Regions from separate parts of the Bacillus sp. LQ01 genome, predicted to be linked through region 3. Evidence: predicted binding sites of a transcription regulator. Region 3 holds the regulator's gene; each other region holds the start of a gene.
The links. The regulator Rex, encoded in region 3, represses fermentation and respiration genes when NADH is low (regulators of the CRP and FNR family bind a similar motif). The targets are predictions, from matches to a motif close to TTGTGAAATATTTCACAA.
Positions count from the first base shown of each region.

Region 1: a site for Rex is predicted at 2,737-2,754, ahead of arcA (arginine deiminase). Genes of this name have one in related genera too.
Region 2: a site for Rex is predicted at 5,522-5,539, ahead of AC22L0_RS12320 (L-lactate dehydrogenase). Genes of this name have one in related genera too.
Region 4: a site for Rex is predicted at 4,992-5,009, ahead of hcp (hydroxylamine reductase). Genes of this name have one in related genera too.

Region 1 covers NZ_JBYEZL010000004.1:86,117-93,582, forward strand. Annotated here, with positions in the region: gene AC22L0_RS23915 (amino acid ABC transporter ATP-binding protein) at 1-481, opposite strand, end outside; partial or broken gene AC22L0_RS23920 (HAMP domain-containing protein) at 855-1,040, shown strand; partial or broken gene AC22L0_RS23925 (methyl-accepting chemotaxis protein) at 1,410-1,982, shown strand; gene argR (arginine repressor) at 2,129-2,578, shown strand; gene arcA (arginine deiminase) at 2,847-4,079, shown strand; gene argF (ornithine carbamoyltransferase) at 4,110-5,108, shown strand; gene arcD (arginine-ornithine antiporter) at 5,208-6,623, shown strand; gene arcC (carbamate kinase) at 6,661-7,466, shown strand, end outside.
Region 2 covers NZ_JBYEZL010000002.1:70-7,535, reverse strand. Annotated here, with positions in the region: gene glgC (glucose-1-phosphate adenylyltransferase) at 18-1,148, opposite strand; gene glgB (1,4-alpha-glucan branching protein GlgB) at 1,096-3,033, opposite strand; partial or broken gene AC22L0_RS12325 (dockerin type I domain-containing protein) at 3,361-4,239, shown strand; gene AC22L0_RS12320 (L-lactate dehydrogenase) at 4,461-5,405, opposite strand; partial or broken gene AC22L0_RS12315 (IS4 family transposase) at 5,889-6,064, shown strand; tRNA gene AC22L0_RS12310 (tRNA-Glu) at 6,163-6,234, opposite strand; tRNA gene AC22L0_RS12305 (tRNA-Ser) at 6,240-6,330, opposite strand; tRNA gene AC22L0_RS12300 (tRNA-Asn) at 6,338-6,412, opposite strand; tRNA gene AC22L0_RS12295 (tRNA-Ile) at 6,420-6,496, opposite strand; tRNA gene AC22L0_RS12290 (tRNA-Gly) at 6,507-6,577, opposite strand; tRNA gene AC22L0_RS12285 (tRNA-Lys) at 6,591-6,666, opposite strand; tRNA gene AC22L0_RS12280 (tRNA-Thr) at 6,677-6,752, opposite strand; tRNA gene AC22L0_RS12275 (tRNA-Phe) at 6,767-6,842, opposite strand; tRNA gene AC22L0_RS12270 (tRNA-Asp) at 6,856-6,931, opposite strand; tRNA gene AC22L0_RS12265 (tRNA-Met) at 6,935-7,011, opposite strand; tRNA gene AC22L0_RS12260 (tRNA-Ser) at 7,040-7,132, opposite strand; tRNA gene AC22L0_RS12255 (tRNA-Ile) at 7,150-7,226, opposite strand; tRNA gene AC22L0_RS12250 (tRNA-Met) at 7,231-7,307, opposite strand; tRNA gene AC22L0_RS12245 (tRNA-Ala) at 7,328-7,400, opposite strand; tRNA gene AC22L0_RS12240 (tRNA-Pro) at 7,417-7,466, opposite strand, start outside.
Region 3 covers NZ_JBYEZL010000012.1:5,620-13,085, forward strand. Annotated here, with positions in the region: gene guaA (glutamine-hydrolyzing GMP synthase) at 1-267, opposite strand, end outside; purine riboswitch at 432-533, opposite strand; gene groL (chaperonin GroEL) at 674-2,308, opposite strand; gene groES (co-chaperone GroES) at 2,347-2,631, opposite strand; gene AC22L0_RS28805 (CPBP family intramembrane glutamic endopeptidase) at 3,010-3,759, shown strand; gene AC22L0_RS28810 (YdiK family protein) at 3,756-3,947, shown strand; gene AC22L0_RS28815 (redox-sensing transcriptional repressor Rex) at 3,977-4,606, opposite strand; gene AC22L0_RS28820 (ABC-F family ATP-binding cassette domain-containing protein) at 4,794-6,719, shown strand; gene tsaD (tRNA (adenosine(37)-N6)-threonylcarbamoyltransferase complex transferase subunit TsaD) at 7,205-7,466, opposite strand, start outside.
Region 4 covers NZ_JBYEZL010000002.1:1,397,811-1,405,276, reverse strand. Annotated here, with positions in the region: gene AC22L0_RS19625 (ABC transporter ATP-binding protein) at 1-88, opposite strand, end outside; gene AC22L0_RS19620 (DUF1048 domain-containing protein) at 259-600, opposite strand; gene AC22L0_RS19615 (PadR family transcriptional regulator) at 676-996, opposite strand; gene AC22L0_RS19610 (condensation domain-containing protein) at 1,461-2,777, opposite strand; gene hcp (hydroxylamine reductase) at 3,642-4,928, opposite strand; gene bla2 (BcII family subclass B1 metallo-beta-lactamase) at 5,667-6,440, opposite strand; gene AC22L0_RS19595 (hypothetical protein) at 6,596-6,877, opposite strand; gene AC22L0_RS19590 (hypothetical protein) at 7,011-7,205, shown strand; gene AC22L0_RS19585 (hypothetical protein) at 7,294-7,466, opposite strand, start outside.

The DNA of each region.
Region 1 (7,466 bases), on a different contig from region 3:
CAAATAGCATAATCTTAGGGCTCATTGCAAGAGCTCGTGCAATGGCAATGCGCTGTTTTTGACCACCTGAAAGAAGATGAGGAGTTACATCTGCTTTATCTTGAAGGCCGACTTTTTGGAGAAGTTGAGTTCCAATATCCTTTGCATTTGCTTTCTCTAATTTTTTTACGTGAATAGGTGCTTCTATGATGTTTTCTAGTGAGGTCATATGAGGAAAGAGGTTAAAGTGCTGAAAAACCATACCGACATTTTCACGGACTTTATTTAAATTTGAATGCTTTGGATCAATTCGCTCACCTTGTAAGTGAATTTCGCCTTCATCGTACATTTCTAAAAAGTTAAGACAGCGAAGTAATGTACTTTTACCAGAACCACTGGCACCAATTAAAACAACAACTTCTTTTTCTTTTACTTCTAAATCAATTCCTTTTAACACATCAAGTGAACCGAATGATTTTACTAGATTTCGAACTTGAATCATACAAAACCCCCAGTTAAAAATATATTTTACAAATGTTGCCCCTTATTTCTGTTATTAGTCATAAATTGTCAGAATCCTTTATTTTTTCGTGCAATTTGATATTCAAAGAAATAATTTTTTTAAAATCTCTATATCCTTCTATAATGAAAATATGGATAATAATATATAGGTAGTATTTATATTGCTTATAAAAAGGGGGAAAGGGAAGATGGAAAAAGAAAGGAAAACATTTTCTTTTGGATTACGTACACAACTTATGCTATTCACTACAGTTTTAGCTTTCATTACATATTCAACAAGTATCTTTTTTATTTACGTGATATACGATTATTTTCAAAGTTATGTAAGTCAAACTGTATATAATATTATCGTTATGTTATTAGGGGTAGTATGGTCTGGAATTTTAGCATATGGAGCAGCCGTATTTTTAATTAAACCGCTTCGCAAGTTAGAGGAAGCGGCAAGAAAAGCAGCTGAGGGTGATATTCGTGAAGATGTTCCATTACCGAAGACAGATGATGAAATTAAATCTTTAAGTGTTGCATTTAATATGATGTTAGGAAACTTAAGGGGCATGGTAAAAAATATTGATACAACATTTTCGTATACAAATAATCAAGTACAGCAGATTAGAAAACAAACAGGCGAAGCAACGAGACAAGCGCAAGGTGTATCTGAGACACTTGCAGAAATTTCTTCAGGCGCTGAGCAATCAGCGGCATCAATTCAAGCAATTGTTTCTGCTGTTGATACAACGACTTCTATTGCAAGTGAAGTAGAAGAAAAAGCGAAGCAGTCTGATACATTGTCTTCAGAAATGGTTGAAGCTTTAGGGCATAGTACTCGTGTCTTTACGTCTTTAATTCAAGGTATTCAAACATTGGCAAAAGAAAATGAAGATTCAATGCAAAATGTACAGAAGTTAGAAGAACGAATGAAACAAGTAGAACATATTGTGTCTGTTGTGAGTGCGATTGCTAGCCAAACGAATTTATTAGCACTAAATGCTTCTATTGAGGCAGCTCGCGCAGGAGAGCATGGAAGAGGCTTTGCGGTTGTTGCGGAAGAAGTACGGAAACTTGCTGATGAAAGTGATCATTCTGCAAGAAACATATCGCAGTTATTACGGAATATGCAAGATGAAGTACAACAAGTTGCAATGAAAATGACAGAACAAGTGAAAATAGCTAAAGAAGAGGCGAAACGTGGGGAAGCTACGGAATTAATTTTAAAAGAAATGTCATCAAGTGTTATGGAAGTAGCCGATGCAACTCAGCAAATTAGTAGTTATATGAATGAACAAGTGAGCCACATTCATCAAACAGGAGCACAAACAAAAGCTGTAGCAGCAATTGCTGAAGAAACGTCAGCTGGTTCGCAAGAAGTGGCGCGTGTGACGCTACAACAGTCTAAAAATATGATAGTAATCGATCAATTATTAAAGGATTTAGAGAAACAAGCAACTGATTTGAAACAAACAATTGAACGATTTTCAATGTAAAAGGAAGAACAGAATGCTGTTCTTCTCTTTTTTATTTAGCTTGATTTAATATTTACAGTTAAACTATGAACGTTTCCGCAACATTCTTTTCTGTCCCTTTCGGATGAAAATTATAGCGAGCTATAATATTAAAAGGGGTGTCTTTTATGAAAAAAGAAAAAAGACAACGGTTAATTAAACAATTTGTAAAGGAGTATGAAATAGATAAGCAAGAAAGATTAGTAGAATTGTTAGCAAAAAAAGATGTATTAGTAACACAAGCTACGGTTTCTCGCGATATTCGTGAGTTAAACTTAACGAAGGTACCTTCTCAAGAAGGATTAATGATATATAAAGTTTTCTCAGAAGAGCATGTACAAACTGATATAAAGTTAAAGAAAAAATTACGAGAAGTTGTTGTGAAAATTGATTGTGTAGATCAATTAATGGTTATTAAAACATTACCTGGTAATGCACATGTTATTGGTGTTTTATTTGATGAGTTAGATTGGAAAGAAAAAATAGGATGTATATGTGGAAATGATACATGCCTTATAATTTCACAGTCGAAATCAGATAGGGAGATTATAGAAGAAAGATTAAATTTAATTATTTAGATGCAAAAATCTTGTTTTTAATAAAATTAAAAACAGGATTTTTGTTTAAATACGGAAGTTAAATATTCAACATATATGCGTAATATATGTATTTTTTATTGAGAAAGCGAGATAGTTTGTTATAAAAATACATATTCGTATGATTTAAAAAAAATAACTTGTTTAATATTTCACAATGATAATGTGGATACTTTCACAAAGATGAAAGTGCAGAGCATTTATTATGTACTTGTAAGACATCAAACATATTTAAAAGGAGGTACAACAAATGAAACATCCGATACATGTTACTTCAGAAATTGGAGAATTACAAACGGTTTTATTAAAACGACCGGGTAAAGAAGTGGAAAACTTGACGCCAGATTATTTGCAGCAATTATTATTTGACGATATTCCATACTTACCAATTATTCAAAAAGAGCATGATTATTTTGCACAAACGTTACGCAATCGGGGTGTTGAAGTTCTTTATTTAGAAAAACTAGCCGCTGAGGCGTTAGTAGATAAAAAACTTCGAGAAGAATTTGTTGATCGTATTTTAAAAGAAGGACAGGCCGACGTAAATGTTGCACATCAAACTTTAAAAGAATATTTACTTTCCTTTTCAAATGAAGAATTAATTCAAAAAATTATGGGCGGTGTACGGAAAAACGAAATTGAAACAAGTAAGAAGACACATTTATATGAATTAATGGAAGATCACTATCCGTTTTACTTAGATCCAATGCCTAATTTATATTTTACTCGTGATCCAGCAGCTAGCGTGGGCGATGGCTTAACGATAAATAAGATGAGAGAACCAGCGCGTAGACGTGAATCATTATTCATGGAGTACATCATTAAATATCATCCAAGATTTGCAAAACATAATGTACCAATCTGGTTAGATCGTGATTATAAATTTCCAATTGAAGGTGGCGACGAGCTAATTTTAAATGAAGAAACAATTGCGATTGGAGTATCTGCTCGTACTTCAGCTAAAGCAATTGAACGTTTAGCTAAAAATCTCTTTAGCCGACAAAATAAAATTAAGAAAGTGTTAGCAATAGAAATTCCAAAATGTCGAGCATTTATGCATTTAGATACAGTATTTACAATGGTTGATTATGACAAGTTTACAATTCACCCAGCCATTCAAGGGCCAAAAGGGAATATGAATATTTATATTTTAGAAAAAGGATCAGATGAGGAAACTCTTAAAATTACACATCGTACTTCTTTAATGGAAGCATTAAAAGAGGTATTAGGCTTAAGTGAATTAGTTCTTATTCCATGTGGAGGAGGAGATGTAATTGCTTCTGCTCGTGAACAATGGAATGATGGCTCGAACACATTAGCAATCGCGCCAGGTGTAGTTGTTACATATGATCGCAACTATGTATCTAATACGTTATTACGGGAACACGGTATAGAAGTGATTGAGGTGCTAAGTTCGGAATTATCTCGTGGTCGTGGGGGTCCACGTTGCATGAGTATGCCAATTGTTCGTAAAGATATTTAGTATAAATAACGGAGAAAGTAGGGATGAATTATGTTAATGACTAGACCAAATTTAAAAGGAAGAAGCTTTCTAGCAGAAAAAGATTTTACACAAGAAGAATTATTATATTTTCTAGATTTGGCAGCAGAATTAAAAGAGAAAAAGAAAAATGGTATTCCGCATCATTATTTAGAAGGTAAAAATGTAGCGCTCTTATTTGAAAAAACTTCTACTCGTACACGTTGTGCATTTACAGTAGCATGTACAGATTTAGGAGCAAATCCTGAATATTTAGGGAAAGGTGATATTCAACTTGGGAAAAAAGAATCTGTAGAGGATACAGCAAAAGTGTTAGGGCGTATGTTTGACGGAATTGAGTTTCGTGGATTTAATCATGAAACCGTAGAATCTTTAGCACAAAATTCTGGTGTGCCGGTTTGGAATGGATTAACAGATATGTGGCATCCAACACAAACACTAGCAGATTTATTAACAATTAGAGAACATATAGGGAAATTGAAAAATGTGAAGCTCGTTTACGTTGGCGATGGACGAAATAATGTTGCTAATAGCTTACTAGTTGGTGGAGCAATCGTTGGAATGGATGTACGTATTTGTACACCGGAATCTTTATGGCCTGCACAAGAAGTAATTGATTTAGCAAAAAAATATAATGAACAGGTAATGATAACAAGCAATGTGGAAGAAGCTGTTGCGAATGCGGATGTAATTTATACAGATGTATGGGTGTCTATGGGGGAAGAAGAAAAATTTGCTGAACGTGTCGAGTTATTGAAACCTTATCAAGTAAATATGAAAATGATTAAAGCAACAGGGAATGAAAACGTGATTTTCTTACATTGTTTACCTGCATTTCATGATGTTGAAACGATGTATGGCGAAGAAGTTTATGAGAAATATGGGTTGAAAGAAATGGAGGTAACTGACGAAGTATTCCGCAGTAAACATTCAAAAGTATTTGATCAAGCTGAAAATAGAATGCATACAATTAAAGCGGTTATGGCAGCTACTTTAGGAAATATGGAGTAAAGAAGAAAGGGAGTCTTCCTTTCTTCTTTCTCCTCCTTTAGACACGATCATTCACTATTGCTTTTGTATTGTTATTGCAATTTAAGAGAGGTGAGTGGAATGGGTGAAGATAAGAAATTAGGGTTGTTTACACTAACGGCTCTTGTAGTTGGGTCTATGATTGGCGGTGGAGCCTTTAATTTAGCGAGTGATATGGCAAAAGGTGCTGGTGCTGGAGCCATTATTATTGGCTGGGTTATAACAGGAATTGGGATGATTGCACTTGGATTATCTTTTCAAAATCTAACTGTAAAACGGCCAGATTTAGATGGTGGTATTTTTAGCTATGCAAAAGCAGGGTTTGGTAATTTTATGGGGTTTAATAGTGCGTGGGGATACTGGCTATCTGCTTGGCTTGGAAATGTAGCTTACGGTACATTATTGTTTTCTTCATTAGGATATTTCTTCCCGATCTTTGAAGGCGGTCAAAATGTAGAATCCATTATTGGTGCAAGCGTATTATTATGGTGTGTTCACATGTTAATTTTACGTGGAGTTCAATCAGCAGCCCTTGTGAATTTAGTAACTACAATCGCAAAATTAGTACCTGTATTTGTATTTATTGTCATAGGAATCTTCGCGTTTCATATTGATACGTTCTTAGATGGATTTTGGGGGCAAGCTGGTTCTTTTTCATGGGGAGCAGTTGGCAGCCAAGTTAAAAGTACAATGCTTGTAACTTTATGGGTATTTATTGGGGTAGAAGGGGCTGTTGTTTTATCCAGTCGAGCAAAAAATAGAAGTGATGTAGGGAAAGCAACCGTTATTGGCTTAATTGGTACACTCATCATTTACATTTTAATCACATTATTGTCTCTTGGACTTATGCAGCAAGCAGATATTGCAGGTTTGAAAAATCCGGCTATGGCTTATTTATTTGAAAGTGTTGTTGGAAAATGGGGTGCTATCTTTATTAATTTAGGTTTGGTCATCTCTGTATTAGGTGCTTGGTTAGGTTGGACTTTGCTCGCTTCTGAAATTCCATATTTAGCGGCTAAAGATGGAGTATTTCCAAAATGGTTCGCAAAAGAAAATAAAAATAAGGCTCCAGTAAATTCATTATGGATAACAAATGGTTTAATACAAATGTTCTTGTTAACATTCGTCGTTTCTGATCAGGCGTATAACTTTGCATTCTCTTTAGCATCTTCAGCTATTTTAATCCCATATGCTTTTTCAGCGTTTTATCAACTGAAGCATAGCTTAAAGTCTGAAGAAGCAGATCGAAATAAAAATATAATAATTGGCTTGATAGCAAGTATTTATGGCGTGTGGCTAGTTTATGCAGCTGGTTTAGAGTATTTATTATTAACAATGACTTTATATGCGCCAGGTATTTTTATTTTTTACAATGTTCAAAAGCAAAAGAGTTCGAAGCAAATATTTACTCGAGTGGAATTAGCATCATCCGTAGCAATTGGTGCTTTAGCATTCTTTGCGATTTATGGATTAATTACAGGCAGTATTACTTTATAAAGCGCTGTGAAAGCGAAATCAACTGGAGGGCTGGAATATGGCACGAAGAAAAATTGTAGTTGCACTAGGGGGAAATGCGATACAGTCTGGAGAAGCTACTGCGGGAGCGCAGCAAGAAGCGTTGGAAAAAACGGCAGAACAACTTGTGAAAATAATGGAAAATGATGTGGATATAGTAATTGCGCATGGAAATGGCCCACAAGTGGGGAATATTTTATTACAGCAAAAAGCTGCAGAAACGGAAAAGACACCTGCAATGCCATTAGATACTTGTGGGGCAATGAGCCAAGGAATGATTGGATATTGGATGGAAAATGCGATTGAAAAGGCATTGAAAAAACGGAATATAAAAAAAGACGTAGCAACGGTTATAACACGCGTTGTTGTGGATAAAAAAGATGAGGCATTTAAAAATCCAACTAAACCAATCGGTCCTTTTTATACAGAAGAAGAGGCCAGAAGATTAATGGATGAAACAAAAGCAGTGTTTAAAGAAGATGCTGGTAGAGGATGGAGACGTGTTGTTCCATCACCGAAGCCTGTAAGTATTCATGAACATAAAGTGATTAATTCTTTGGTCGAAGATGGAAATATAGTGATAGCTGTTGGCGGAGGTGGAATTCCAGTAATTGATTCCGAAGAAGGGCTAAAAGGAACTGAAGCGGTTATCGATAAAGATTTCGCTGCACAGAAATTAGCAGAATTAGTAGATGCCGATACGCTCGTTATTTTAACTGCAGTTGATCATGTGTATGTAAATTATAATCAACCGAATCAAAAAAAATTAGAGCATGTCACAGTGAATCAATTAGAAGAATATATTGAAGAACAACAATTCGCTGC
Region 2 (7,466 bases), on a different contig from region 3:
CATTTCATCCCCCTTTTCTATTTCCCTTCAGCAATTAATACTACATCGTCAACATTCTTTTCTGGACGAATGATTGTTCCATCCTCGATAACCATTTCTGATCCAACAATCGCTCTTTCAATCACAACATTTTTACCAATCTTAGCCCCTGGCATAACGACAGAATCAATCACCATACTTCCTTCTTCCACCGTCACTCCTTGGAATAACACAGAATGCTTCACGTCCCCTTCAATGACGCACCCTTCGTTAATAAGCGATTCTTCTACTTTCGCCTTTTCAGCAATATATTGAGGCGGTTCGTTTGGATTGACAGAGTAAATACGCCAATTACGATCGTTTAAATTCAGTGATGTTTCATCGCGAAGCAAATCCATATTCGCTTCCCATAAGCTCTTCACCGTTCCAACATCTTTCCAATATCCTTCAAACGGATACGCCATTAGCTTCTTCCCTTCATCCAATAAAAGCGGAAGTACGTCTTTTCCAAAATCGTTACTAGATTCAGGGTTTCTTGCATCCATCTCTAAATACTCTTTCAAAATTGACCAATTAAAAATATAGATTCCCATTGATGCAAGATTACTTCTTGGAAATTGTGGTTTCTCTTCAAACTCAACAATCTCCATTTCTTCATTTGTATTCATAATGCCAAAGCGACTCGCTTCATCCCAAGGTACTTCAATAACAGAAATGGATACGTCCGATTCTTTCTGAATATGGTAATCTAGCATCTTACTGTAATCCATTTTATAAATATGGTCGCCTGATAAAATGAGAACATACTCCGGTTCATACTGACTTAAATAGTTTAAGTTTTGATAAATGGCACTTGCCGTACCTGTATACCACTTAACCCCTGAAGACTCCGCATAAGGAGGTAAGACTGTGACCCCACCGTTTACTCGGTCTAAATCCCACGCATTTCCGATTCCGATATAATTATGAAGTTCGAGTGGTTGATATTGCGTTAAAATCCCAACCGTTTCAATACCAGAATTCGCACAGTTACTTAGCGTAAAATCAATAATGCGATATTTACCACCAAATGGAACAGCTGGCTTGGCTAAATTCTTTGTTAATGCACTTAAACGACTACCTTTTCCCCCTGCTAGTAACATTGCTACGCACTTTTGTTTTTGAGCCATCTTGTTTTTTGCTCCCCTTTCTCGTCTTCACTGGTCGTAATATGGATACGCCAAATGGTGGAATTGTAATCTCTACATGTGCTGCTTGATTATGGTACGGTTCTAGAATCGTCTTAAGACGTTTCTTATTCACTTGTCCCGAACCGCCATATTGCTGTGCATCACTGTTTAAAATCTCGTTATAATACTCGAAATCTGGTACACCTACTTTATAGTTTTCATATGTAGCTTTCGTAAAATTACATACGATAACTAACGCATCTTCTTGTTTATCCCCTTGGCGGATAAACGAGAAAATACTTTGCTCGTTATTATTAGCATCAATCCACTGAAAACCTTCAGGCGAATGATCAAGCTGCCAAAGTGGTTTTGAGCGCTTATACAATGCTATGAGCTCTTTAAAGTAATCATGCATATAACGATGCATTTCAAAATCATGTAAATTCCAATCTAAATCTTCAAGGTCTTTCCACTCATCAAACTGCCCGAATTCTCCTCCCATGAAAAGTAATTTCTTTCCTGGGTGAGTAAAGAAATATCCATATAACAAACGAAGCTGAGCAAACTTATCCCAGTAATCACCTGGCATTTTATTTAATAACGACTTTTTCCCATGAACGACTTCATCATGAGAAAGGGGTAATATGAAGTTTTCAGAGTAAGCATATAGTAAAGAGAACGTCATTTTCTCATGAATATATTTTCTGTACTCTGGCGCACACTCCATATATTTCAGCACGTCATTCATCCAGCCCATATTCCATTTGTAATTGAATCCAAGCCCACCTTCATACGTTGGTGCTGTTACAAGTGGCCAAGCTGTTGAATCCTCTGCCGTCATAAGAAAATCTTCATCCTCTGCAAACACTGCTTCATTTAACTCCCGTAAAAATGACACAGCGTACTCATTACTTTGCTCTTGTCCTTCTTTATTCCAGTACAACATGTTCGCAACTGCATCTACTCTGAAACCATCAATATGGAAATATCTCATCCAAAATAACGCATTTGAAATTAAGAAATTACGTACCTCTCTCTTTCCTAAATCAAAATTGACAGTTCCCCATACTAGATTTTCTTGTACATCTTTATCTTTATATTCATAGGTCGGTGTGCCATCAAACAAATATAAACCGTGAGCATCTTTACAAAAATGCCCCGGTACCCAATCTAAAATGACACCGATTCCATATTTATGACACTCGTCGACAAAATACATTAAATCATGCGGTGTACCAAATCTACTCGTCGCTGCATAATATCCCGTTCCTTGATATCCCCAAGAACGATCATATGGATGCTCAACAAGCGGCATAATTTCAATATGTGTAAATTGATGTTCCACCACATACGGAATGAGTTCTTCTGCCATTTCCCTGTAAGAATATAGTGTTCCATCTTCTTTCTTTTTCCAAGAACCAAAATGTAATTCATAAACTGTCATCGCTTCTTTATAAATCGGTTTTTTCTTTTTCTTACGATTCCAGTTTTTATCATTCCATTCATATCCTTTTATATCAAAAACTACAGATGCCGTATTCGGTCTTACTTCTGCATATATAGCATACGGATCTGCCTTTAAAATGACGTCACCAGCCAACGTTTCAATCGCATATTTATATATTTCTCCTTCTTCAATATGCGGTATAAATAAGGACCAAATCCCTTCTTCTGTCACTTGTAGCATCTTATGTTGCTCATAATCCCACTCATTAAAATCTCCAACAACACTCATTGCTTTCGCATGAGGAGCCCAGACTGTAAATCGTACCCCTTGAATCTCATCTTCCGTCACAACATGTGCGCCAAAGATGTTATAACTTTCATAGTACTTTTCTGTATGAAACTCATCTCGTTTCACTTCTTCACAATTTATTACACTCAATATGCTCACCTCACTTAGATGACAGAATTTTTTATACTTTAACTATTTCTGCGAAAAACTGCAATATCCTTGTTAATTTATAAAAAACATTCGTTTTTTTCTTAAAAATGTTAGTTTTTCTTCACATTTCCGTGTAAAATATCGAATTTTGACGAATATTCATTGAAAACGCTTTATTATTCTTCTATATTTTTACCAATTATTTTTTCTCAACCTTTATTTTATTATGTTTATCCTATTTTTCATGCTATTTTCCACTCAAAATCAAAACAAAATAATCTGTCATAAAAAAATGTTTCTCAATATTTTTTGTCACAATGTTATTGAAATGCGAAATTTAATCCTGCTTTTGAAAAGCTACTTTCCGAAAAAGGAGTAACCGCAAAAGTAAATGAACCGAAATTAGAGGCAGGTTTTGTTACAGTTGGCGGCGCTATCGATGACAAAAACTTTGCTGGATTAGATGGTGATTTCCCGTTCATTGATGTAACTTTCAAAGCAGAAAATGATGAATTTTATGAAGCAAACGCTCAATTAGAGTCACCAATTTTTGTTTACTGGAAACAAGGTGAATCAGAACCAAATAGAATGCGTGTACTTCAAGATCAAACATTCTCAGTTATGTCCTTAAACTCACTAGTAGAAGGAAATATTAAACCTGGTGCGTTCTTAAATGAACGCGAATATTTAGATGAAAAGTTCGATTATACAAAGCTTGGCCTAAAAGTATATGCGACTGATTCTTACCGTCATAAGTTTGAAGGCTCACTAGATAAATACGGATACTTCAAACTAAATGGACTTCCAGTTAATAAACACGACTATAACTTATATGTAGAGGTGCCAGGACATTTAACAAGCCGCCTAACAATGAAACTTGGTACTGAAAAAGACGGTAAGCTGCTTGGCCAATATTATTATGCAAGACCTGATGAAAACCTTACCGGCGATGTAAATGCTGATAAAGTAATCGATATTAAAGATGCTGAAATTATCGCTAGCAACTATGGTAAAAAAGGAGTAACTGTAAAAGACGGAGACCTTAATAAAGATGGTATTGTCGACGAAAAAGATATTCGCTTCGTTGAAAGGAACTTCTTGAAAAAAGGTCCAGATGCATCTAAATCACAAACACCTGTAGAAAAATCCAAAAGCGGTACACTGGCAGATATTTTAAAGAAATTAGGATTAACACCTAAAAAATAATAAAATGAAACTTTAATCAGTGGGTTTTTACTGCCCGGCAAATAGCGGAATAATAAAGAGCACTCTACGTAAAATAGAGTGCTCTTTTCTATAAACGACCCTTATCCAGCAAAAGGGGTATATTGGGGATATACAAGGGAAACCGGAAAAGGAATTTATATTAAATTATATAAGTTCAGAGGTAAGAAGCAGTTTCCCACCTCTGAATTATTTAGCAATTATTATAGTACTGGTGCCATTGTTTCTTTTAATACTTTTACAGAATGAGCGAACTTCACTTTTTCCTCTTCATTTAGCTCAAGTTCTACGATTTCACGTACACCTTCGCGGTTAATTACAGCTGGAACACCTACGTAAGCATCTTTCTCGCCGTATTGACCTTCAAGGTATGCAGATACAGTTAATACGCTGTTCTCGTTGTTTAAGATTGCTTTAGTTACACGAAGTAGTGACATACCGATTCCGTAGTAAGTTGCACCTTTACGCTCGATGATATGGTAAGCTGCATCACGTACGTTTTCGAAGATTTTGTCTAAGTCTTCTTGTTTGTACTGTTCGTTGTTAGCTAAGATTGTTTCTAATTTTTGTACACCGATAGTAGCGTGGCTCCATACTGGAAGTTCAGTGTCACCGTGTTCACCAACGATGTAAGCATGAACGTTACGTGGATCTACATCTAAGTAGTCACCTAACATGTAACGGAAACGAGCAGAGTCTAAAGTAGTACCAGAACCGATTACGCGCTCTTTCGGTAAACCAGATTCTTTCCAAGTTACGTAAGTTAAAATATCAACTGGATTAGTTGCAATTAAGAAGATTCCATCGAATCCGCTATCCATAATGCCCCGAACGATTTGTTTAAAGATCTTTGTATTTTTCTCAACTAAGTCTAAACGAGTTTCACCTGGCTTTTGTGGTAACCCAGCAGTGATAACAACTAAATCTGCATCTTTACAATCTGCATAGCTACCGCTCCAAACTTTTGTTGGTGATGGAGAGAATGGTACCGCATGGCTTAAGTCCATTGCTTCCCCTTCTGCTTTTGCTTCATTAACATCTACTAATACGAATTCTTCAGCTACACCTTGGTTGATCATTGAGTAAGCGTAACTACAACCTACAGCTCCTGTTCCTACTAATACTACACGATTGATACCTTTTTTCATGGTAATTTCCCCTCTCTATTGTTCACATATATTTTTTTATGATTGTTTAAGTAATTAATTAAAATACTAATTTAATGTTGTTTAACTTCTTTACATTCATATTGTAGCACGTATTATTGTGAATTACTTCACAAATTATGACCTATTTGTGAACTTTTTCACATAGAGTGTAAAGTTATTGGAATAGGTGTGGAATCCATTTCAATGGAGGCGTTTTCTTTAGATTGTGAAAGGGTTTTTCTTGTGGTTTTCATTGGTAAGTGAAATTATATCGGCGATTTTTAGAATATATCGACCGTAACTCCAAATATATCAGCGATTATTAAAATTTATCGATCGTAACTCAAATTATATCAGCGATTTTTGCAATATATCGACTTACCGACAAAACTCGACAATAATGACAACATAAAAAAGCTGTCTCCAGTAGGTCACCCTATTGAGAGGCAGCTTCTTCTATATATTATTTATTTTCCACAGTAGCTCCCGGATGTATTTTCATCGGTTTCTCCAAGTGTAGGAGGCTACAGCCATACAGCTGGGGTAAAAGTTCAACTTGAGGTATCATTTTAGATAGATAGTTCCTTCATATTCATACAGGCCCAAATAAACAACATAATTGTATTTACGGCTCTATATACCCAACTGCAACAGCCCATACTTCATATTTCTTCTATTGCATAAAAAAGCAGACTATCCAAAGTTCACTTTTATACAACAAAAAAAGAGATAGCAGATTATGCTATCTCTTTTAGTATGACCCGTACGGGATTCGAACCCGTGTTACCGCCGTGAAAGGGCGGTGTCTTAACCACTTGACCAACGGGCCAGTTCTGGCAGAGAAGAAGGGATTCGAACCCTCGCACCGCGTTCGCGATCTACTCCCTTAGCAGGGGAGCCCCTTGAGCCACTTGGGTACTTCTCTATAAATATGGCTCCGCAGGTAGGACTCGAACCTACGACCGATCGGTTAACAGCCGATAGCTCTACCACTGAGCTACTGCGGAACAATTATGGTGGGCCTAAATGGACTCGAACCATCGACCTCACGCTTATCAGGCGTGCGCTCTAACCAGCTGAGCTATAGGCCCATAATTAAAAAGCGGGTGAAGAGAATCGAACTCTCGACCAGAGCTTGGAAGGCTCTTGTTTTACCACTAAACTACACCCGCATTAAATTGTAAATGGTGAGCCATGAAGGACTCGAACCTTCGACCCTCTGATTAAAAGTCAGATGCTCTACCAACTGAGCTAATGGCTCATTTTGAAAGTGGTGCCGACTAGAGGACTTGAACCCCCAACCTACTGATTACAAGTCAGTTGCTCTACCAATTGAGCTAAGTCGGCTCGCGATTTCAAAATGGTGGCTCGGGACGGAATCGAACCGCCGACACGAGGATTTTCAGTCCTCTGCTCTACCGACTGAGCTACCGAGCCTTTATGTAAAAAATGGCGGTCCCGACCGGGGTCGAACCGGCGATCTCCTGCGTGACAGGCAGGCATGTTAACCACTACACCACGGGACCATTTGGTTGCGGGGACAGGATTTGAACCTGCGACCTTCGGGTTATGAGCCCGACGAGCTACCGTGCTGCTCCACCCCGCGATGATAAAATATTCACTTTAGAAAAAAATGGAGGAGGTAGAGGGATTCGAACCCCCGCGCGACTCTCGCCGCCTGTCGGTTTTCAAGACCGATCCCTTCAGCCGAACTTGGGTATACCTCCGAGATATATACGTCTAATGGTGGACCTTGTAGGACTCGAACCTACGACCGGACGGTTATGAGCCGTCTGCTCTAACCAGCTGAGCTAAAGGTCCTTTATGGTAGCGGCGGAGGGGATCGAACCCCCGACCTCACGGGTATGAACCGTACGCTCTAGCCAGCTGAGCTACACCGCCATAAATGATATTAATATAAGTGGAGCCTAGCGGGATCGAACCGCTGACCTCCTGCGTGCAAGGCAGGCGCTCTCCCAGCTGAGCTAAGGCCCCATGTTTTTTAGGAATATCGGGAAGACAGGATTTGAACCTGCGACCCCCTGGTCCCAAACCAGGTGC
Region 3 (7,466 bases):
AAGCTGCATACCGTAACAAATACCGAAGATTGGTAAACCTAGTTCAAAGATTTTTTCATCACAATGTAATGCACCTTCACCGTATACGCTATTTGGTCCACCAGAGAAAATAATCCCTTTTGGATTCATTGCTTTAATTTCTTCTGCAGTAATTGTATGTGGATGAAGTTCACTGTATACACCGAACTCACGAATTCGACGTGCTATTAACTGATTGTATTGACTTCCAAAATCTAAAACGATAATTGTATCGTGTTGTTTCTTCAAAATAATCACCCCAACGTTAGTTCTCGTATATAAATATTTTCACCAATTTGGCGAAAAGCATTACCAATATAATAAAAAAAGCCAGTCCTCCGCCTCTAGTCTCATAACAAAGAAAAGGCAGGGGTCTGGCTTTATAAAGAAAGATAGTCTCCGCTCTTTATAAATATAAGACACACTGCCTTCATAGTCAGGTTGTTTGCGGTAACCCGGTAGAGACTCTCAAACCATATCATTGAGGATATATGAAGGATCGTTTTATATTATCTTCCTAGATTCTAACAATGAAATATCAATATGGTCAAGAGAGAAAGCGACAAAATTCTACAGAAATTCATTTCCTTTTCTAAAAAACATAAAAAAACATCCATTTCTATATAGAAATGGATGTTTTTTAGGGCAAACGGAATTACATCATTCCGCCCATACCGCCCATGCCCATGCCGCCCATGTCAGGCATTGCTGGTGCATTTGGTTCTGGCTTGTCAGCTACTACAGCTTCAGTTGTTAAGAACATAGCTGCAACAGATGCTGCGTTTTGAAGTGCAGAACGAGTTACTTTAGCTGGATCTACGATACCAGACTCAAGCATGTTAACCCATTCGCCAGTAGCTGCGTTGAAACCAACGCCTACTTTTTCGCCTTTTAGACGCTCTACAACTACAGATCCTTCTAGACCAGCGTTGATTGCGATTTGACGAACTGGCTCTTCTAGTGCGCGAAGTACGATGTTGATACCTGTTGCTTCGTCGCCTTCAGCTACGATAGAAGCTACTTTTGTGTATACGTTCATAAGTGAAGTACCACCACCTGCAACGATACCTTCTTCTACTGCTGCACGAGTTGAGTTAAGTGCATCTTCAATACGAAGTTTGCGTTCTTTTAACTCAGTTTCAGTTGCTGCACCTACTTTAATTACCGCTACGCCACCTGCAAGTTTTGCAAGACGCTCTTGTAATTTTTCACGATCGAATTCAGAAGTTGTTTCTTCTAATTGCGCACGGATTTGACCGATGCGAGCTTCGATTTGTTCTGTGCTTCCTACACCTTCAACTACAGTTGTGTTTTCTTTTGTAACAACAACTTTACCAGCGCGTCCTAAAGATTCAACTGTAGCAGATTTTAAGTCACGACCTAATTCTTCAGTGATTACTTCGCCACCTGTTAAGATTGCGATATCTTCTAGCATTGCTTTACGACGGTCACCAAATCCAGGAGCTTTAACAGCTACTACATTGAATGTACCACGAAGTTTGTTCACTACTAATGTAGCTAACGCTTCGCCTTCTACATCTTCAGCAATGATAAGAAGTGGTTTACCTTGTTGTACCACTTGCTCTAATACTGGTAAGATTTCTTGAATGTTAGAAATCTTTTTGTCAGTGATTAAGATGTATGGGTTATCAAGAACTGCTTCCATTTTGTCAGAATCAGTAATCATGTAAGGAGATGCATATCCACGATCAAATTGCATACCTTCTACTACGTCTAATTCTGTTGTGAAGCCTTTAGATTCTTCTAAAGTAATAACGCCGTCGTTACCAACGCGCTCCATTGCTTCAGCGATTAATTGACCTACTTCTTCGTCAGCTGCAGAAATAGCAGCTACTTGTGCGATAGAAGATTTACCTTCGATTGGTTTAGAAATCGTTTTTAATTCTTCGATTGCAGCAGTAACAGCTTTTTCGATACCTTTACGAAGACCCATTGGGTTAGCACCAGCTGTTACGTTTTTAAGACCTTCACGAATCATAGCTTGCGCTAATACAGTTGCAGTTGTTGTTCCGTCACCAGCTACGTCATTTGTTTTGCTAGCAACTTCTGCTACTAATTTCGCACCCATGTTTTCGAATGCATCTTCTAATTCGATTTCTTTTGCGATTGTTACACCATCATTTGTAATAAGTGGTGAACCAAATTTTTTCTCAAGTACAACGTTACGACCTTTTGGTCCAAGCGTAACTTTTACTGCGTTTGCAAGAGTGTCGACACCGCGAAGCATCGAACGACGTGCTTCTTCACTAAATTTAATATCTTTTGCCATAATAATTGACCCCCTTGGATTTTTTAAGATTTATATAATTAACCGATAACTGCTAAAATGTCACTTTCACGTAAAATCAAGTAGTCTGTACCTTCATATTTCACTTCAGTACCTGCATATTTTGAGAAGATGATAAGATCACCTGCTGCTACCTCTAAAGCAACACGCTCACCATTCTCAAGCACTCGACCAGTACCTACTGCAACAACTTTACCCTCTTGTGGTTTTTCTTTTGCAGTATCTGGTAATACGATACCACTTGCTGTTTTTTCTTCTGCTTGAACAAGCTCAATTACAACGCGATCACCTAATGGCTTTAGCATGAACAATAACCTCCTCATTTTGTTATGTAAATTTCTTTTATTAGCACTCAAGTCATCCGAGTGCTAACACACTTATAATAATAAATAATCTCAATTTCTTTTGCAAGTAAAAAAATCATAATTTTTTCGCAAATCACTATATAGAATACTGCCTTTACTATATGAATCGTTGTTTCCACTGCTCGTATGTTACAATATGAAAGGACACCCTAAGTTGTTTTCGCTACACACACAACTTTCTCCTGTCTTCTATTATAATTTCAAATAAGGATTTACGAAAAAAACATAATTCAAGTGAGGTTTATATCGTAGGTAGCATATTTACATGTTATCCTAACTTATCTCATACACTATAGTTAGAAAGGATGGTTAAACCATTTGAAGAAACAATACTGGTGGATTATCGTTACATACATTTTAATGCAGTTATCTGGCGTTGTTGGATTGCCACTTCTCCTAAAAACAGGACTCTATGATAATAGAGGATTTACCATTGAGGAAAAAGGACAAATCATAACGGGACACTGGGCAATTATTAGCTTCTTTGTTGCATTATGTATCGTACTTTGGTTACTTAGAACAGATATTCGTGACAGGCATTTAGATCCAAAGCGCTCTTCTGCTCCAGCTACTATTGGATGGATTTTCATCGGGTTCTTCTTGGCTTTCTTTTCACAAATAGTTGCCGGTATGATCGAGATGCAGCTGCTAGGAATTAAACAAGGTTCAGAAAATACAATGAAACTGATGGAGATTGCAAGAACGACCCCTTGGTTCCTTATTGTTGTATCTATAATTGGACCTATCTTAGAAGAAATCGTATTTAGAAAAATTTTATTTGGTGCACTTTATAAGAAGTTTAACTTCTTTATCGCAGCTATCATTAGTTCGCTTGTATTCGCAGCAATTCATTTTGATTTTACTCATTTATTGGTATACACTGCTATGGGGCTCGTATTCGCCTTCTTATATGTGAAGACGAAACGGATTATCGTTCCGATTGCAGCTCATGTTGCGATGAATACATTGGTCGCTATTGGGCAAATTTTTATGAGCAATGAACAAATTCAAGAAATGATTAAAGAAGCTGAAAAAATGCAAGGCTTTATCGGAGGATTTTTTGTATGAGAAACTCACCATTGTTCATGGCTGCACTATACTTCCTTCTTGGATGTATCTTTACACGCTTCGCCATTACGAACGTGACAGATACAATCTGGAATATGTGGACAATACTATTTGCAGTTATGGCAACAATTGATTTTAATTTGGCACTTCGCCTTATATTAATTAAATTCACAAAGAAGAAACAATAATAAAACGCAGAGGTCGCTTCCTCTGCGTTTTATTGTGGATAGTTTTTCAAAAAGTAAACTAATGTTTGTAACTCTACAGCTAAGTCAATATGATGAATTCTAATATTCTCTGATACGTTTAATCGCGCTGGTGTGAAATTCAAAATACCGTGCACGCTCGTTTCAGCTAATCTATCTGCTACAGCTTGTGCTACTGTAGCCGGTACTGTTAATATTGCCACTTGTATATCATTTGATAATCTCTCTTCTAATTCATCTAAATGATATACAGGAATGCCCCCGATTTCTGTTCCAACTTTCTCTTCACTAACATCAAATGCCATTTCAATTTTTGTATTATTGTTTTTCGTGAAATTATAATGTAAGAAAGCGGTCCCTAAATTACCTACTCCAATAAGTGCTACACGTGTTATATCATCTTGATCAAGTGTTTCGCGGAAAAATGATAATAAATAATTTACGTTATATCCATATCCCTTTTTCCCTAACGCTCCAAAATACGAAAAATCTCTTCGTATTGTTGCGGAATCTACTTTTACTGCCTCACTCAATTCGGCCGATGAAACACGCTGCTTACCAGAAAGAGATAAGTTTTGGATAAATCGATAGTATAGAGGCAATCTTTTAGCAGTGGCTTGTGGAATCTTTTGCTGATCCATATGACCTCTCCTCTCTTCCTATCTTTATTCATATACTTTAATCAAATACAGAAGTTTAGCACTCATTAAATTCCTTGTATAATAAAGAGAAGAAGTATTCTCTCTTTATTTTAAACTATACACTATTTTTAGTATGATTGAGAAATATAAACATGGCAAAGTTAAGAAATTATTTGAGGTGAAAACATTGATTTTATTACAAGTAAACGCGCTTTCGAAATTATACGGTGCAGAAACGATTCTTGCAAACATAAAATTGGAAGTACAAACAAAAGATCGTATCGCATTAGTTGGAAGGAATGGAGCAGGCAAATCTACATTATTAAAAATTATCGCTGGTGAATTATCTCATGATGGTGGCGAAATTATAAAACCGAAAGATGTCTCAATCGGATATTTAGCTCAAAATACTGGACTAGAAACGTCTTTAACAATTTGGGATGAAATGCTAACCGTCTTTACCCACTTACAGCAAATGGAGACAAAACTTCGAAGACTTGAGCAAGAAATGGGAAAAGAAGAAAACTTTTCAAACGAAGCTACATATGAAAGATTGTTAGCTGATTATGACCAATTGCAACTCAATTATAAAGATCAAGGTGGATATCAATATGAAGCGGATATTCGCTCCATTTTAAGCGGCCTTGGCTTCCCAGTTGAAACGCACCAGACGACGATCTCTACTTTAAGCGGCGGGCAAAAAACAAGATTAGCTCTCGGGAAATTATTATTAACAAAACCAGACTTACTTATTTTGGATGAGCCTACAAACCATTTAGACATCGAAACATTAACGTGGCTTGAGCAATATTTACAAGGTTATCCTGGCGCAATATTAATCGTTTCACATGACCGTTATTTCTTAGACAAACTCGTTACACAAGTATATGAAATTTCAAATAAAGAAAGCAGACGATTTGTTGGTAACTACAGTAAATATTTAGACTTAAAATCAGCATTATATGAGCAAGAAATGAAACGTTACGAAAAACAACAAGATGAAATCGCAAAACTTGAGGACTTCGTTCAAAAGAATATAGCTCGCGCTTCTACAACGAAACGTGCTCAAAGTCGTCGTAAACAACTAGACAGAATGGAATTATTAACGAGACCATTAGGGGATTCTAAGTCAGCATCATTCCACTTCGATATTGAAAAGCAAAGTGGAAATGATGTTTTACAAGTAAATGATGCAACCATTGGCTATGATGAGAACCCTATAATTGAACATGTAACTATGCGCTTAACTCGCGGAGATAGTGTTGCTTTAGTTGGTCCAAACGGAATTGGGAAATCCACATTGTTAAAGTCTATTGTGAATAAGTTACCACTATTAAATGGTGATGTTTCTTTCGGATCAAATGTATCTGTTGGTTATTATGATCAAGAACAAGCAAACTTAACATCTTCTAAACGGGTTTTAAATGAACTATGGGATGAATATCCACTGCAACCTGAAAAAGAAATCCGTACTATACTCGGGAATTTTTTATTCACAGGAGATGATGTACTGAAACCAGTATCTTCCCTTAGTGGTGGACAAAAAGCTCGATTAGCTCTTGCAAAACTTATGATGCAAAAGTCAAATTTATTAATTCTAGATGAGCCTACGAACCACCTTGATTTAAATAGTAAAGAAATTTTGGAGAATGCTTTAATTGATTATCCAGGGACTCTTCTATTCGTCTCACATGACCGCTACTTTATTAACCGTGTAACAACGACTGTGGTTGAGTTATCAACAGAAGGTGCACAGGAATATTTAGGGGATTACGATTACTACGTTGAAAAGAAAAATGAAATGATTGAACGTGCAGAACTTGAACAGCAAGAAAGTGACATTCCTGTTCAAAAGGTGGTTGCACAAGAGAAATTAAATTATTTAGAAGAAAAAGAGCGTAAAAAACTAGAGCGTCAACGCACTAGAAAAATTGAAGAGCTAGAACAAAGTATATTGGAATTAGAAGAAGAAATTGCTACGTTAGAAGATCAACTTTGCTTACCAGAAATATATGCAGATTATGAAAAAGCTAGTGAAATTACAACTAAAAAGCAAACGCTACAAGAACAACTTGAAACTTGCATGGCAGAATGGGAAGAGCTGCATGTATAAGCATATTTAAATAAGGAAGATGTCTCATAAGTCAGGATTTTTGACTATGCGACATCTTTTTTTCTTTTAATACAGAAACAATTTTTTGAGTATATCAATCGTAACTTAGAATATACCAACGATTTTTCAAATATATCTATTGTAACCCTATATATATTAACAATTCGACACGAAATATCGATTTAACGACAAAGATTGACAATATTAGCATCTTCTATAATAGGGGGATGTTTCAAAATGTTTTTCGGGGATATCTTCTTACTTTTTATTTCCCGAAAAAGAACAAATTCAAAGGTCTGACATCATCCTATTTATCCACAAGTTTATACACATATCCACCTTTATAAAATAAACCTTAAAATAACTTTTCCACATTATCCACAATCAACAAAAAAGTTATCAACATTTTATATACACAATAAAACCCACATTATCAACAGACAATATGGGTTTTATCCACAACCTGTGGTTAATTATGTGCATAACTATGCTTCAATATCTAATCCTGGATTTGCATTTAAGGCTAATGTTGCACGCTTACCTTGTTCATAAGCAATTGTCCCTGCCGCTGCAATCATCGCTGCATTATCTGTGCATAAAGATAGCGGCGGAATAATTAATTCAATGTTTTCTTTTTGTGCAAATTCCTCTTCTAATCGCGCACGAAGTCCTTTATTAGCAGCTACTCCACCAGCAAGAAGTAATTGCTTTACATTATAAGCTTCTGCTGCACGAGCTGCTTTCGTT
Region 4 (7,466 bases), on a different contig from region 3:
GCTGCACCTCAAAATCTACCCCTTTTAAAACTTCCTTGTCTTTAAAGGATTTTTTCAAGCCTTTTATAGAAATCGCTGCATTACTCATACTTTTTTCCTCCCTATAAAAATGTTTTGCGGAGATAATTTATTTACCTCTATCTATTTAGTACCACTGATATTCTGTATCACTTAGTACCGAGCTAAAAATATAACTGAATAGCTATGGTGGCAATTCATATGTGTAACCAGCTAATCAGTCGGTATTACTTATTCCATTTATTTTTTTCTCAATTTCTTCATAATACTTTCATTCAAATCTTCACGATACTTGGAGACGTAAGTTTTAGCATTTGCCACTAGTTCGTCAGCAAAGGAAGCCACGTCATCCCCAGTAATGTCAAGCACTTGTCTTCCTTCTGCTGCACCAGCTTCAAACAAATCGATTAATTCATACTGTATGTGTAACATATCCATCCCGTTACCCGCTGAGAAATTCCACATGTAGTTTTGAATTTTCTTAAATACAAATTGGTAGTCCTCTGGCAGAGCCTCAACTCGTGCCATCATCATTTTGTACTCTTTTTTATCACCAATTAACTTTTTAAACATTTCTAACATCTTATTTTCCTCCTTTTTTATAAAACCGAACAAGAAATTCCCAAAGTATCGACCGGAACATTTTATCTTATGAACCTATTTTGACTTCAAGACGTTAATTTTTGACGATACAAAATCCCATTTTTTCCAAAACAATTCAAGCTCTTGGCGGCCCTCTTCATTTAATGAATAAAACTTACGAGGCGGTCCCATATCTGATGGTTTCTTTTCAATATTCACAAGCTTTTTCTTCTCTAATCGTACAAGGATGGTATACACCGTACCTTCCACAACTTCGGTAAACCCAAGATCATTCAGATGGCGGGTAATCTCATAGCCATACGTTTCACGGCGACTGATGATTTCCAGTACACACCCTTCCAGTGAACCTTTTAGCATTTCAGTTAAATTTTCCATGTCCTGATCCTCCTTTACCCCCTATTCTGTCTGACTTATATTCAGTATCACAGAGTACTAAGGCGAATTTTTTTACTGAATAGCTTTTGAGTAAAACCACACTATTCAGTATCACTTATTACAACTACATTGTATGACTAAGTAGTTGTGGATGTCAACTTTATTTTCAAAAAAATTAAAAATCCGCTTTACCCTAACCGGATACAGCCTCCTTTTTTGTTGTAAGGGCCATCAAACTAGTAAAACAGAGCTGATTCAAAGTGTAATTTAAATCAGCTCTGCTTTATTGTTTTCATACCGTTATATCTTGTTTTTTCACGATACAAACTGTTTCTCCCTACCATTCCCATTGCATATATAGCATAAAGGCAAGTGCGGTCAGAGAAAATTTCCAGAGATTATCCGTACATGATACGAGCCCCCAAAATACAATTCTATTAGAAATCTGTTCTCTATATTCTCTTTTATTTTATTTCTGATAGTTGATTAGCAACACTATCTAAAAATTTTTCTACCTTTTCTTTTGATGTATCCGGCGCATGATAACCGATCGTAAATGTAAGCCTTCCATTATAAGAGCTTGCTCCCATTGAAAAGAATGGTGCATACATAATAGGTGATGTCATATACCCGTCCTCAGCTTGAATTTCACCAAACTGAATAGGTTCCTCAGCGATTACTCCCAAATTTGTCAGTAATGGCAACGCCATCCCCATCTGTACAGCCTGTTCATATTGCTGATTATACATTTCCTTCACTGTAGATAGCTTCATTTCTGCCAGTAACTCCATTCCTGCTGCTGAAGAAAGACCTGGATTTTGAGACTTTATTTTATCCATTGATTGTTTAACTCGAACAAGAGTCTGCTTAAATGTTTCATCGTCTTCCATTTTAATCACTGGCATTTCCATACCGGATAAGTTGCAAATAGCACCAGTTGTATTATTAGGCAGATATCGACGTAAATCAATTGTCAAGCCAATCATTTTTTCTGCAGTGCGAGGTTCTGCATACACAGTGAAATGTGATAAAGCTCGGAAGTATGCAGTCATGATTACATCATTCAAGGTAGCCTGTTGAGCTTTTGTCCATTGGGTTAAACGTAGAGTTTGCTCATGGCTCAATCGCCGTACGGACATTTGGGGAAATTTATTTTTGTTAGGTTGAGATGGAAAAGACCATAACGATGCCTGTTGTTCTTGGTTAGGACGATACGCACTTTTTATGTCCGATATTCCAGCGTATTTGAATACATGTGATTGATCTCGACAACTCTCATTTCCCTTATCAAATTCCTTTATAATTTGCTTCTTAGACCGTCCCAATGAAAGGTGAGTATATATCATTCCAAGCAATTTAATATATTCCTTGACTCCTGCACCATCTGAACATAGATGAGACAATTTCACAACTAACATATCTGTTGTAGTGCCCCGTAATAATTTCGTTTGAACCATAGGCCCCTGAATACGATCACCAGGTTCCTTAATAAAATCTATTGCCATTATTTCAAGTTCTTGATTATTTCCTTCTGCAAAAAAGCAAATAGATGAGTTAGTGTCAGATGAATGTTCCTCCCAGTAAGGAATATCATTTTCTACAAACCGGCTGTTCAAAACTGGTTGCAATTGCAACGTTATCCTTACTGATTCTTCAAGTATATCCTTTGATATACCTACAGGAAAATAAAGAACTGCATTAATTTGTTGATCTGCAGAATAAAGACCTAATACATAATTCATTCGATCTTGTGGTGTTACTGAATACTTTCTTTTCTCCATAATTCCGTCCCCCTTTAGGACTTTTTGTATAACCCTATTTTCCATATGCTTATAATTTTTCTAGTCATTTTTCTTCAAGAGCTAATAACGCTTATTTTTCGAATTTTTAACGAAATCATCTTCTCCGTATTGGTTTCATTCTTTTTGCAGGTGATATATTCATTATTTTATTGTTATTAACACTGCCTAACCTCACAATAAAACCAAACAATAATAAATTAAGTTTACATATACGTAAACGTTTTATTATAACGTCTATAAATTATCAATATAGCAAATAAATCATTTTTATGTCTGTCAATAAAAAATAATATATTCAAGGGCCACTTCATCATAAAAGATTGATGTGCATGTAAATGTACCCATATCACTTTCAAAATAAGAATGAGAATTTTTTCAACAAAATAAGCTGCAGTTATTGATTTTACAGTAAGAAAAGCCCCTCCATTTTGAAAATGCGCAATCAAAATGAGTAGGGCTATTTCCAATTTAAATTTTATAAAAGAATGATTATCATAAATAATATTTTACTTTTTAGTCTACCTTATTATTTTCAATCCATTTTCCTAATAAATGAATGGATTTTATTCATATAATTTGAGGTGGTATCGTTGGTTTTTAAAAATAGAAAGCTTATTTTCAAATCAAATGAAAAAGAGGTAAAATTATAGATATTCATGTAGAAATTTCGTTTTGGGGATACTTAAAATCTTAAGGTGATGGGCATGTGGTGTTACACTTTAAAAGCTTTATAAAATTTATAGATATAGCGATTTTCTTTATTAATAATCATTTGTATGTACGTTTACTCACACACATACAAATGATTTATAAAGCTACAATTAAGTGAAAACATCTTTTCCGTTACGATAACATCATAGCCATGTCTTCTACTGCATTTGTAATTAGTTTTAAACCAAATGTTTCTTGTAATACATCAAGCACGCCAGGTGAAATAAATTCAGGAGCCTTTGGACCGATGCGAATATCTTGAATCCCAAGACTAAATAGCCCGAGTAAAATGGCAACCGCTTTTTGTTCAAACCATGATAGCACAATACTTACTGGCAATTCATTCACTTCACATTGGAAAGCATCAGCTAATGCAGCCGCTATTTTCACTGTAGAAATGGAATTATTACACTGTCCTAAATCAATGTAACGCGGAATTTCCGTACCAGGTACAACACCGTAATCCACATCATTAAAGCGGAATTTCCCGCAAGAAGTTGTTAAAATAACCGTTTCTTGCGGAAGCGACGTTGCTAATTCACGATAATATTCTCCGCCTTTTCCCGGTGCATCACAACCGGCGATAACAAAGAAACGCTTTATTTTCCCTTCTTTTACTGCATCAATAATTTCTGGAGCTAATGACAATACTGTATTATGATGAAAGCCTGCCACTAACTGTTCATCTGACTCCATATGTACTTCTGGAAGTTCTAGCGCTTTTTGAATCAATGGTGTAAAATCATCATTTTCAATTTTTTGTACACCTTCTAAACCTGCAATGTCATATGAAAAGAATCGATCAGAGTACGATCCTTTAATTGGCATAACACAGTTTGTTGTAGCTAATATGGCAACAGTAAATTTTTCAAAAAGGCGTCTTTGATCATACCATGCCTTACCGATGTTTCCTTTTAAATGTTTATATTTTTTCAGCTGCGGATATCCGTGTGCTGGTAGCATTTCAGAATGCGTATAAATATTAATGTCTTTTCCTTCTGTTTGCTTTAATAGTTCTTCTAGTGCAAATAAATTATGACCCGTAACTACAATTGCTTTACCTTCTACACGATTTTGTGTAATTTGTACAGGCTCTGGCACACCAAAATGATTCGTATGTGCCTCATCTAATAATTCCATCACCCGTAAAGCTGATTTCCCCACTTTCATAGCCATATCAATATGCTCTTGTTCGTTAAAGTTAGAATTTGTTAATGTCATATATAAAGCTTCTTGTGTTGTAGCATCTACAAATGCATCCGTATATCCTAGCTGAGCAGCATGTGTGCGATAAGCTGCAATTCCTTTTAGCCCAAACACAATCGTATCTTGTAAACTCGCAATCGTTTCATTCTTGCCGCACACACCCATTACTTTACATCCGCCTGCTGGCGTTTGTTCACATTGATAACAAAACATATCATCCCACCCTCTCCCAATCATTCATTACACCTTAAGCATAATACCCATTGAAAAAAAGTGATGTGATATCAATCACAATAATATATAAAGATTTGTGACAGTTCATATTGTTGACATAATATTTTTATTAACACTAAAAAATATGCATTAGTGTACACACATCTTTCGATACTTTTAAATAGCTAATTAATTTGGAGAAATATATACAACGAAAAAAATTTTTGAATCAAATGTACAAATAGTTGCAATTCATCACATATGAAATAGATATAAAAATACGCTCTTCTTTCTATCATTCAATAGAAAGAAGAGCGCATTTGTCATTTTAAGGAACTATCATTTTTTATTAAAGTCTTTATTGTAAACCTTTTTATTTACAATACATTTACATTATCTTAACATTACTTACATTATTTATATGATATATTTATATAGAAGCTACTTAAGAAATTTCATATACATTTTATCTTTATGATCTCTTATCTAATCAATAAAAAGATCATGTTATATTTTTATAACAGGGGTGAATTACGATGACTGAAACTTTAAAAACACTTATAATGCTTGATGCTACTTATGTTATTATAGCAATTATGACAGTACTAGTATTTGTATACTTGGAATTAAAATCTCAGTAATATATGCTGACGTAATCAACAGATTCAGCATTTAAATATAGTTAGAAGAAAGAGAGGAGAAAATTATTTCTCCTCTCTTTTGTATTTCTACAATTTCTTATTTTAATAAATCCAATGTATGTAAAAGTAATCCTTTGTCCCCTACTTCTCCATGACCAGGCACTACTGCATTTATATTTCTATATCGCTTCAGCACATTCTCAATCGATGTAGACCATTCATTTACATAAGCATCCGCAACGTTTCCTAAATCTTTCGCGGACGTAGATTTCACTAAACAGCCTCCAACTAAAATATTGTATTGCGGTAACCATACGACAATATTATCTTCTGTATGCCCTTTCCCTGGATAAAATGTTTCTACTTTCATATTTCCAAACTTCAAATTTGTAACGGTTTGTAAATCTCCAAGCGGTTCTTCATATCCATTTTTCTTTGCTAGTTCTGCAGTTAATGCTGTACTATGCGCTTTAATGCCTCTTTCTTTCAACGTTTTTATTCCGCCAATTCGATCAGCGTGCGCATGTGTAATAATGACATCCGTTACGCGCTTCTGAAATTTCTTTTCTACCATTTCTATTAGTTCCTTCGTTAATTTGTCATCCCAAGAAGAATCCACAAGTACTAACCCTTTAGAAGTATTAAGAACTAGACCGTTCGAAGGAACTGCTTCTCCATTAAAAGAACCTAACTCCGTATGAACCCATACATTCTTGTTTAACTGAGATATTGAAATGGTTCCCGTCTCATTTTTTATTACTGTTTTCTCTACCTTTTGTGATGCTTGTACAGAAGAAATTGTGCTAACAAATTGAATTGTTCCTAGTAAACCTACACATAATCCTACTTTTAACAACGTATTCTTTTTCATGTTATCAACCCTTTCTTTCAAGCTAAATAGTTATTACCTATATTAGACAATTCATCTCAAATGTTTGTTCCATATAATTGGACACTTTATTATCGCCGCTTATGTAAATACACGCATGGCGCAGTGAAAAAGATCACCCAAATGGATGATCTTTTTTATAATTTATCAACATATTGCTTCGCTTCTAGTAAGGAAAAACCAAAAGCTTCTCTTACTCTCTTAACTGCTGTAACTTTTTTTCCTTCTTCTACAAGCTGGCGTAGTTCTTTATTAATTTCAGGTTCTCTTTCTACAATTCCCTTTTCTTTCGTAATTAATTGTAATCTATCTTCAATTCTCTTTAAACGCGCATCATTTTTCTTTTCAATTGTAGCTAATTTTTCAGCGATATAAATGAAACCAAAGGCTAATATTAGTATAACCATCCAGAATTCCATGAATGTTCCCCCTTACTAACTTTCATTTATTTTATTTCACTAACTTATGTAAATTTTACCACAAGACACATTTACTGTATAATACCACTATATCAAACTGTTAATAAAACCTATTATTTTAGGGGGACGCTTTATGAAAAGATTTTTAAATACGTTACTTCAATTTGTAGTTCTGTCAATCGTGCTACATTTATTATTTGATATAGTTGGTTGGCTTGTTCTCAATGCAACAATTAAAAACAAACAAATCATCATTTCTTTAATAACAATCTCATGGGTTATGTACATGTACCGAGACAAATTTTTTCAAAAGTTCACTTCAAACTAACTAAAAAAGAAAACACTTCATTGGTGAGGTTGTAAAAACGTTATCCTTATAATGAAAATAAAGAAGCTGTTCCTTCCAGCTTCTTTATCTATATAACATTTTTCGCAACAATTTTTATATGTTCTGGTGCGATAATTTCCGTTATACTTTCTTGGAAATCTTCCCGCAACATTTCTTCCAAATGTTCTAACTGCACTTCAACATGAGTGCATTCTAAATTATGTATATTTAACAGTGCATAATGATCTTTTTTCTTAATTA